DNA from 2 places in the Mesorhizobium sp. WSM3864 genome. Region 2 is predicted to be linked to the other one. Evidence: predicted binding sites of a transcription regulator. Region 2 holds the regulator's gene; the other holds the start of a gene.
What was found. The regulator LexA, encoded in region 2, represses DNA repair genes until DNA is damaged. The targets are predictions, from matches to a motif close to TGTTCNNNNTGTGTTCNG.
Positions count from the first base shown of each region.

Region 1: a site for LexA is predicted at 2,511-2,528, ahead of CK215_RS21610 (UvrD-helicase domain-containing protein). Genes of this name have one in related genera too.

Region 1 is NZ_NSGD01000011.1:114,063-118,488, forward strand. Features, by position in the region: gene CK215_RS21610 (UvrD-helicase domain-containing protein) at 1-2,470, opposite strand, end outside; gene CK215_RS21615 (glucose/quinate/shikimate family membrane-bound PQQ-dependent dehydrogenase) at 2,653-4,426, shown strand, end outside.
Region 2 is NZ_NSGD01000001.1:667,726-672,151, forward strand. Features, by position in the region: gene CK215_RS03300 (ComEC/Rec2 family competence protein) at 61-2,523, shown strand; gene lexA (transcriptional repressor LexA) at 2,507-3,241, opposite strand; gene glp (gephyrin-like molybdotransferase Glp) at 3,358-4,426, opposite strand, start outside.

The sequences.
Region 1 (4,426 bases), on a different contig from region 2:
TGTCAGTCTCGCCATAGCCGATGCGTTCGACCTGGTGGCCGGAGCGTGTGCCCCAGTTGCGGTCGGTCGCTTCGGTGCGGTTCGCCTGCGCGCGCTGCCAGCCGGGCGTCGCATAGGTGTTGGAGAAGCTGCCGGATTTTTCCGCACCGATATTGTCGAAGCGCGAAGCGCCGTAGGGATTCTGCCGGCCGCCGCCGCGGCCCGAGGCGAAGGAGCCGCCGCCATAGGGATTGCCGTAGCCGCCATAGGAATTGCCGCCGTCGGCGACATCGACATGGGCTTCCGGCAATTCATTGACGAAACGCGACGGAATGGTCGATTGCCACAGGCCGTGGATCTGGCGGTTTGAGACGAACCAGACGTGCAGGTTCTTTTTCGCGCGAGTCAGGCCGACATAGGCGAGGCGGCGTTCTTCCTCGAGGCCGGAGCGGCCGCCTTCGTCCAGCGCGCGCTGATGCGGGAACAGACCTTCCTCCCAGCCGGGCAAGAATACGGTCTCGAATTCAAGCCCTTTCGCCGAATGCAGCGTCATGATCGAGACCGCATCGAGCGATTCGCCCTGCTCGGCCTCCATGACCAGCGCGACATGCTCGAGGAAGGAACGCAGGGATTCATACTCCTCCATGGAGCGGATCAGTTCCTTGAGGTTCTCCAGCCGCCCGGGCGCTTCCGCCGAACGCTCGTTCTTCCACATGTCGGTGTAGCCGCTCTCCTCGAGGATGGTCTCGGCGAGCTCGGTGTGCGGCGTGGTCTCCAGCGCCTTCTGCCAGCGCTCGAAATTGGCCGCGACCTCGCGCAGCGCGGCGCGCGGCTTCGGCTTCAGCTCGTCGCTTTCGGCGAGCGTCGCCGCGGCCTCAAGCATCGGGATTTGCATGGCGCGCGCGGTGTCGTGGATCTGGCGGATGGTGGCTTCGCCGAGCCCGCGCTTCGGCACGTTGACAATGCGCTCGAAGGCAAGGTCGTCGCCGCTGTTGGCGACGACGCGGAAGAAGGCCAGCGCGTCGCGGATTTCCAACCGTTCGTAGAAGCGCGGACCGCCGATGACTCGGTAGCTCAAGCCGAGCGTGATGAAGCGGTCTTCGAAGGCGCGCATCTGGAAGGACGCGCGCACCAGGATCGCCATATCGTTGAGGTTGTGCTTTTGCCGCTGGTAGGCCTCGATCGCCTCGCCGATGGCGCGCGCCTCTTCCTCCGAATCCCAGGCGGCATGGACATGCACCTTGTCGTCCTCGGGGTCGTTGCGGTCGGTGAACAGCGTCTTGCCGAAGCGGCCCTCATTGTGGGCGATGAGATGCGAAGCCGCACCCAGTATATGCGCGGTGGAGCGGTAGTTGCGCTCCAGCCTGATGATGGTGGCGCCGGGAAAATCCTTGTCGAAGCGCAGGATATTGTCGACCTCGGCGCCGCGCCAGCCATAGATCGACTGGTCGTCGTCGCCGACGCAGCAAATGTTGACAGTGGATTGACGTCGGTTTCCCTCCCCCTTGAGGGGAGGGTGGCCGGGTGAAGCCCGGTCGGGAGGCGTCCTCGCGGCAGTGCTCGACGCTCCGGCGCCTGATGACTGGGCGGCGCCTTCCGCGGCGACCCCCTCCGTCCGCTTCGCGGACACCTCCCCCTCAAGGGGGGAGGATTGCGGCCTCTGCGCCAACAAGCGCAGCCACATGTATTGCGCGGTATTGGTGTCCTGGTACTCGTCGACCAGGATGTATTTGAACTTGCGGTGATAGTCCTTCAGCACGTCCGGATAGGCGCGGAAGATGCGGATCGGGTGATAGAGGAGATCGCCGAAGTCGCAGGAATTCAGCGTCTGCAGCCGTTCCTGATAGGCCTTGTAGAGCTGGCGCCCCTTGCCGTTGCCGAAGCTGCCCGCGTCGCCTTCCGGAATCTCGTCGGGGCCAAGGCCCTTGTTCTTCCAGTTGTCGATCATCTGCGCGAAGGTCTTGGCCGGCCAGCGCTTGTCGTCCAGACTTTCGGCTTGGATCAGCTGCTTGATCAGCCGCACCACGTCATCGGTATCGAGAATGGTGAAATCGGATTTCAATCCGGCAAGCTCGGCATGGCGGCGCAGCAGCTTGACCCCGATCGAGTGGAAGGTGCCGAGCCAGGGCATGCCCTCGACATTCTGCTCGCCGATCAGCAAGCCGATGCGCTGCTTCATCTCGCGCGCGGCCTTGTTGGTGAAGGTGACGGCGAGAATCTGCGAGGGAAAGGCCCTGCCGGTGGCAAGGATGTGGGCGATGCGCGTGGTGAGCACCCGCGTCTTGCCGGTGCCGGCGCCGGCCAGCACCAGAACCGGGCCTTCGGTCGTTTCAACAGCGAGCCGCTGTTCGGGATTGAGGCCGTTCAGATAATCGGGCGCACGGTTCTGCGCGTTGCGTGCGGCCATGGCGCGCGCGGCAAGACCGGATGGGGCGGCGGGCCGCGCATTCGGTTCGTCAAAAAAGGGCATGTCTTCCGAAAAGCCGGACATCGCCCCCGAATGTAGTGATTCGGCAGCGAAAGGCCAGAAGTGTCTCCGTTTTGTTCTAGTTGTTCCTGTTCGGGGCCGCCTTGACAGGCGCAACTTGCGAGAGAAAGCTGCCAACAGGGCAGGGACGGCAAGCCGTTGCCTCAGAGGCGCCGCAAGCGCGCAACAGTCGAAGGAGTATCGTCTTGGCTGTCACCATCACCTCCCTCGTCCTTTTGCTTATCGGCCTGGTCCTCGGCGGCGGCGGCATCTGGCTGGTGACGTTGGGTGGCAGCTGGTACTACCTGATTGCCGGACTGGCCTTCCTGATCACCGCCTGGCTCGTTTTCTGCCGCAGATCGACAGGGCTCTGGCTCTATGCCGCGATCGTGCTCGCCTCGCTCTGCTGGGCGGTGTGGGAAACCGGCTTTGATTGGTGGCAGCTCGGCCCGCGCGGCGGCATCATCGTTCTCATCGCGCTCTGGCTGCTGACGCCATGGGCCAGGCGGGGATTCACCGGTCCGGACGGACGCGCTCCGCTCATCCTGGCGGTGCTCGCATCGCTTGCAGTGGCCGGCTATTCGATGACCGCCGATCCGAAGGACATCGGCGGAACGCTCAACACCGATAAGGTGACGCCGACGGCCAATCTCGGCGGCGACATGCCGGCGGGCGAATGGCATTTCTACGGCCGCACGCCGTTCGGCCAGCGTTACTCGCCGCTCGCTCAGATCACGCCGGATAATGTCGCCAAGCTGCAGCCGGCCTGGACCTACCGCACCGGCGACATGAAGGGTCCGGACGACATCGGCGAGACGACCTATCAGGTAACGCCACTCAAGGTCGGTGATGCGCTCTACATCTGCACGCCCCACAATTTCGCCATCGCCATCGATGCCGCGACCGGCAAGGAGAAATGGCGCTACGACCCGAAGATCAAGCTCGATCCCAACCGCCAGCACCAGACCTGCCGCGGAGTTTCCTATTACGCCGATGCGAAGATCGCGGCGGGCCAGCCCTGCGCGGCACGCATCTACCTGCCGACTTCGGACGCCCGGCTGATCGCTCTCGATGCCGCGAACGGGCAAGTTTGTCCGTCCTTCGCCGAAGGCGGCACGCTGAACCTGATGGCCAACATGCCCTTTCCGAAGTCGGGCTATTACTACTCGACCTCGGCGCCGCTCATCCTCGCCGGCAAGATCATCGTTGGGGGCGCGGTAAACGACAATTATTCGACCGAGGAGCCGTCGGGCGTCATCCGCGCCTATGACGCGGGCACCGGCGCGCTGTTGTGGAATTGGGATTCCGGCAAACCGGATCAGACGACGCCGCTGCCGGCGGGGCAGAACTACACCAACAACTCGCCCAACATGTGGTCAACGGCGAGCGCCGACGAGAAGCTTGGCCTGCTCTACCTGCCGCTCGGCAACCAGACGCCCGACCAGCTCGGCATGGGCCGCAGCGCCGATGTCGAAAAATTCTCCTCCTCGATCACTGCGCTCGACCTCAACACCGGACAGTTGCGCTGGGTGCGCCAGACGGTGCATCACGACCTGTGGGACATGGACGTGCCGGCGCAGCCGACGCTGGTCGACATCACGACGGGGAGCGGCGTGGTGCCGGCACTGGTAGGGCCGACCAAGCAGGGCGATCTTTATGTGCTCGATCGGCGCACTGGCGAACCGATCATTCCGGTGAAGGAAGTGCCGGCACCGGGCGGAGCGATCGAAGGCGACCATACCTCGCCGACGCAGCCGTCCTCCGACCTGTCGTTCAACCCGAAGCCGCTGACCGGCGCCGACATGTGGGGGATCACCATGTTCGATCAGCTGGCGTGTCGGATCGAACTGAAGAGACTGCGTTACGAGGGACGCTACACGCCGCCCTCGCTGCAGGGCACGCTGGTCTATCCCGGCAATTTCGGTGTGTTCAACTGGGGCGGCGTCGCGGTCGACCCGGTGCGACAGGTGATGTTCGGCA
Region 2 (4,426 bases):
ACTTTCGCGCGGTGGGCGTTCATGTAGCATAGGAGGTCTGGGGCGCAAGGGGCAGACCCGATGGCTGGACGTGGCCGGGGTGCGGAGGAGGGCGAGGAGACGACGGCTGGCGTGAGCGAGCGCCTGCTGTTTGCCGCCATCGTGCCTGCCGAGGCTGTACCGGTTTTGGTTCCAGTCCCGCGTCCGGCCGCCGAAATTTTGCCGCCGGACGGCGATGCTTCGCTGCAAGCTCGTCCGCCGGCAGCCATCGACTTAATCCGCAGGTGGTTCCGCCGTGCCTCGTTTTCCGCGTTTCGCCGGGGTGTGGCCGAGGCAGCCTCCACCGAGCTCGACCGCGGCATCGGCTTCCTGCTGGTGCCGGTGTTCCTGGCCGCCGGCGTGATACTCTATTATTCCTTGAGCGCCGAGCCGGATCTTTACAGACCGATGGCGGCGGTGGCGCTGATGGCTCTCTGCGCGGCCGTTTCGCGTCCCTGGCTGAAGACACACCTGGTCTTTATGGCGGCGTTGTTTTGCGCGCTGGGATTCGTCGCCGCGAAGGTCGAGACCTGGCGCGCCTCTACACCGATGCTCGGCTCCGAAATCCAGACGCGGCTGACAGGCCGCGTCGTCATCGCCGAGGAAATGGCCAATGGCCGCGTCAGGCTAACCATCGATCTCGTCTCGACCGCGCATCCAAAGCTGCGCTACGCGCCGGATCGCGTCAGGCTCTCGGCACGCAGGATCTCGGCCGGCATGAAGGCCGGATCGCTGGTGACGGGTTACGCGCGGCTTCTGCCGCCGACCGGGCCGGTCCGTCCCGAAAGCTATGATTTTTCCTTCGACAGCTATTTTTCCGGCATCGGCGGCAGTGGATTTTTCCTCGGCGACCCGAAACTCATTCCGCCAACCGACCCGATCGCTCAGACGAGCATCGCCTCAGCCATCGAGAACGCGCGCGAAAACATTGCCGATCACATCAGAAGCACCATTGGCGGAGCCGAAGGCGAGATTGCCGCTGCACTGATCGTCGGCGTGCGCGCCGGCATTCCCGAGGACATCAACGAGGCGATGCGGCGGACCGGCATCTATCACATCATCTCGATTTCGGGCCTCCACATGGCGCTGGTCGCCGGCACGGTCATGCTTCTGCTGCGCGGCGCCTTTGCGCTGTTCCCGGATTTTTCGTCACGCCGGCCAGTGAAGAAATATGCCGCGGCAATCGCGCTTATGTCGATCGCCGCCTATCTCGTCATCTCTGGCGTGGTGGTCGCCGCCGAGCGAAGCTTCATCATGCTGGCCGTCATGCTGATCGCCGTGCTTTTCGACCGCGCCGCGCTGACGATGCGCAACTTGGCGATCTCGGCCATCGCCGTCATCCTGGTGTCGCCGCATGAAGTGGTTGGCCCGAGCTTTCAGATGTCGTTCGCGGCAACCGCCGCCCTTGTCGGCGCCTATGCCGGCTGGTCCGACTACCGCGCCGGCAAGGTGAGAGCGCCGCCGGCAAAGCGTTCGTTCCTGCGGTTCATGTCGCACAAACTGGCAGTCGGAGCAGGTGGCGCCGCAATGACGTCGATCATTGCCGGAAGTGCCACGGCGCTGTTTGCCATCTGGCATTTCCAGCGCGTCTCGCCGCTCAGCCTGCTGGCCAATCTCGCGATCATGCCGATCGTCACGATCGTGATGTTTCTCGCCGTCGCCAGCGCGGTCATGATGCCGTTCGGCTTCGACGGGCCCTTCCTCTATTTGATGGGCAACGGCCTGGCGGCGATGATCGCGATCTCGGCTTGGATTTCGGAGTGGTCGCCGGTCGATGCCGTGGGCCTGATCTCGATCCATTCGGTGCTGCTGGCGACGATCGCGCTCGTCATCGCTACGATGGCGACTACGTGGCTCAGGCTGGCCGCAATTCCTTTCGCTGCCGCGGCCGTCATGATCATCCCGCAGGTGCGCACGCCGGACCTGCTGATCTCGGAGGACGCGCATCTGGTGGCGATGCCGATCGGCGGGGGCGAACTCGCCGTCAATCGTGCCCGCTCCAACGAGTTCACCACCGATAACTGGAAACGCGCGCTCAAGGCCGAAACGATCGTGCCGCCGGAGACATTCGCCAAGGGCACGCTGGACTTGGCCGATCCCGTCGACCTGCCGCCTGGATCGCCCTTTTACTGCACGGGCGATCTCTGCATTGGCCGGCATCCATCGGGCGCAATCGTCGCGCTCGCCGAGAACCGTGAAGCTGCCCGGCCTGCCTGCGACTTCGCGGACCTCATCGTCATCAACGACGCCACGGCCTACAATCCCTGCCGCGATCCACGTATCCTCGTCGTCACCAAGCGGCAACTTGCGCGCGACGGCAGTGCCGCTGTCTTCTTCGATCCGCAATCGGCGACGGCGCGAGCAACCATTCAATACGCCGTCGAAAAACCGTACCGCCCTTGGCACGAACAGCGGCGCTACTCGCGTGAGGCCAGGGGGCTGGCGCCTTACAAGAAGCCCGAGAAGCCGGAAGCCAAGCCGCAGCCCCTCAGTAGCGGCGGATGAGCCCGACTAGCTTGCCCTGAACCTTGACGCGATCGGGACCGAAGATGCGCGTCTCATAGGCCGGATTGGCAGCCTCGAGCGCGATGGAGGCGCCCTTGCGGCGGAAGCGCTTCAGCGTCGCCTCCTCGTCGTCGACCAGCGCCACGACGATCTCCCCGGGGCTCGCAGTGCTGGCGTTGCGGATGATGACCGTGTCGCCGTCGAAGATGCCGGCCTCGATCATCGAGTCGCCTTTGACCTCGAGCGCGTAGTGCTCGCCGCCGGCGATCATGTCCGGCGGCACTGTGATCGAATGCGTCTGGTGCTGGATGGCGTCGATCGGCACGCCGGCGGCAATGCGACCCATCACCGGGATAGAGACGGCTGAAACGGCGTCGTCGTCATTGCTGGGCGTCGGCGTGCGGGCGGGCGCCGCGGGTTTGATCTGGCGGCCGAGATTGCCTTGGCCGCCCTGGATGACGCTCGGCGAGAATTTCTTCGCCGCATTGAGGCCGGGCGCGATCGAGTCAGGTAGGCGCAGCACTTCAAGGGCACGCGCCCGGTTCGGCAGCCGGCGAATGAAACCGCGCTCCTCCAGCGCCGTGATCAGGCGGTGGATGCCCGATTTCGAGGCAAGGTCGAGCGCTTCCTTCATCTCGTCGAAAGACGGCGGAATGCCGCTTTCCTTGAGCCGTTCATGGATGAACATCAGCAGTTCATGTTGTTTGCGCGTCAGCATGGCGGCCCCCATGGGTTCTGAAACCAGAATCAGAAAAACAAACCCAGAACAAACACTATCTGTTCCAGTTGTGTTCCGCAACCGTTTAAAGTTTAGTGAATGTGTTGACGTTTTGTTCAGCGTAACATCAGAATGCTGCATTCCTCGCCGGCTTCAGCCGCCGGTGCGAAGGGTTGGCGCACGATCAGGCCATTGGCATCGGCGAGCATCCTCAACATCGAGGAATCCTGGATGCCGAACGGTGTTGCGATCAGCGCCCCCGCATCTTCGCGGACCACGGCGCGCACATAGTCCTGCCTGAGATCGTTGGCGTGCATTGCGGCGCCTAACCGGGCCGTGCGGATTTCCTGCCGGCAGGACCGGCCGCCCAGCCGCGCCAGAAGCGGCTTCAGGAACAGCTGCGAGCAGACCAGGCTTGCGACGGGATTGCCGGGCAGGCCGATGCAGCGAATGTCGCCGAGCCGGCCAAACATCAACGGCTTGCCGGGACGCATGGCGATCTTCCAGAAGTCTAGCTGCATGCCTTCGCCGGTCAGCACGTCGTGGATCAGGTCGTGGTCGCCGACGGAGGCGCCGCCAAGCGTGACGATGACGTCGGCGCCGGCCTTGACCGCCTTCTTGACCAAGGCCGCGATCGCGTCCTTGCGGTCGGCGGCAATGCCGAGGTCGAGCGCGCGCGCGCCGACCGACTGGGCCGTAGCTGTGACGCCATAGGCATTCGACGAGATGATCTGGTCGGGGCCGAGCGCGCTGCCCGGCGGCAGCAATTCGTCGCCGGTGGCGATGATGGCGAGCAGCGGCTGCCGCACCACGTTGAGACTCGGATGGTTGGCCGATGCCGCCAGCGAAAGCGCCGCCGGATCGAGCTGGCGGCCTTTTTCGAGGAGCAGGTCGCCCTCGCAGAAGTCGAGCCCGCGGCGACGGACGTTGCGTCCTTCCGCGGTCGGCTCGGTCACTTCGATGCTGCCGCCGCCGAGATCGCGGACATTCTCCTGGATAACGACGGTATCGGCGCCTTCGGGGAGCGGCGCGCCGGTGAAGATGCGCACGGCCTCGCCCTTGCCGACAGAGCCGGTGAAGCCACGCCCGGCGGGGGCCATGCCGATCACGGAGAGCCGGGCGGGCGCCGAGGCTACGTCGGCGGCCCGTACGGCGTAGCCGTCCATCGCCGACGCATTGAAGGGC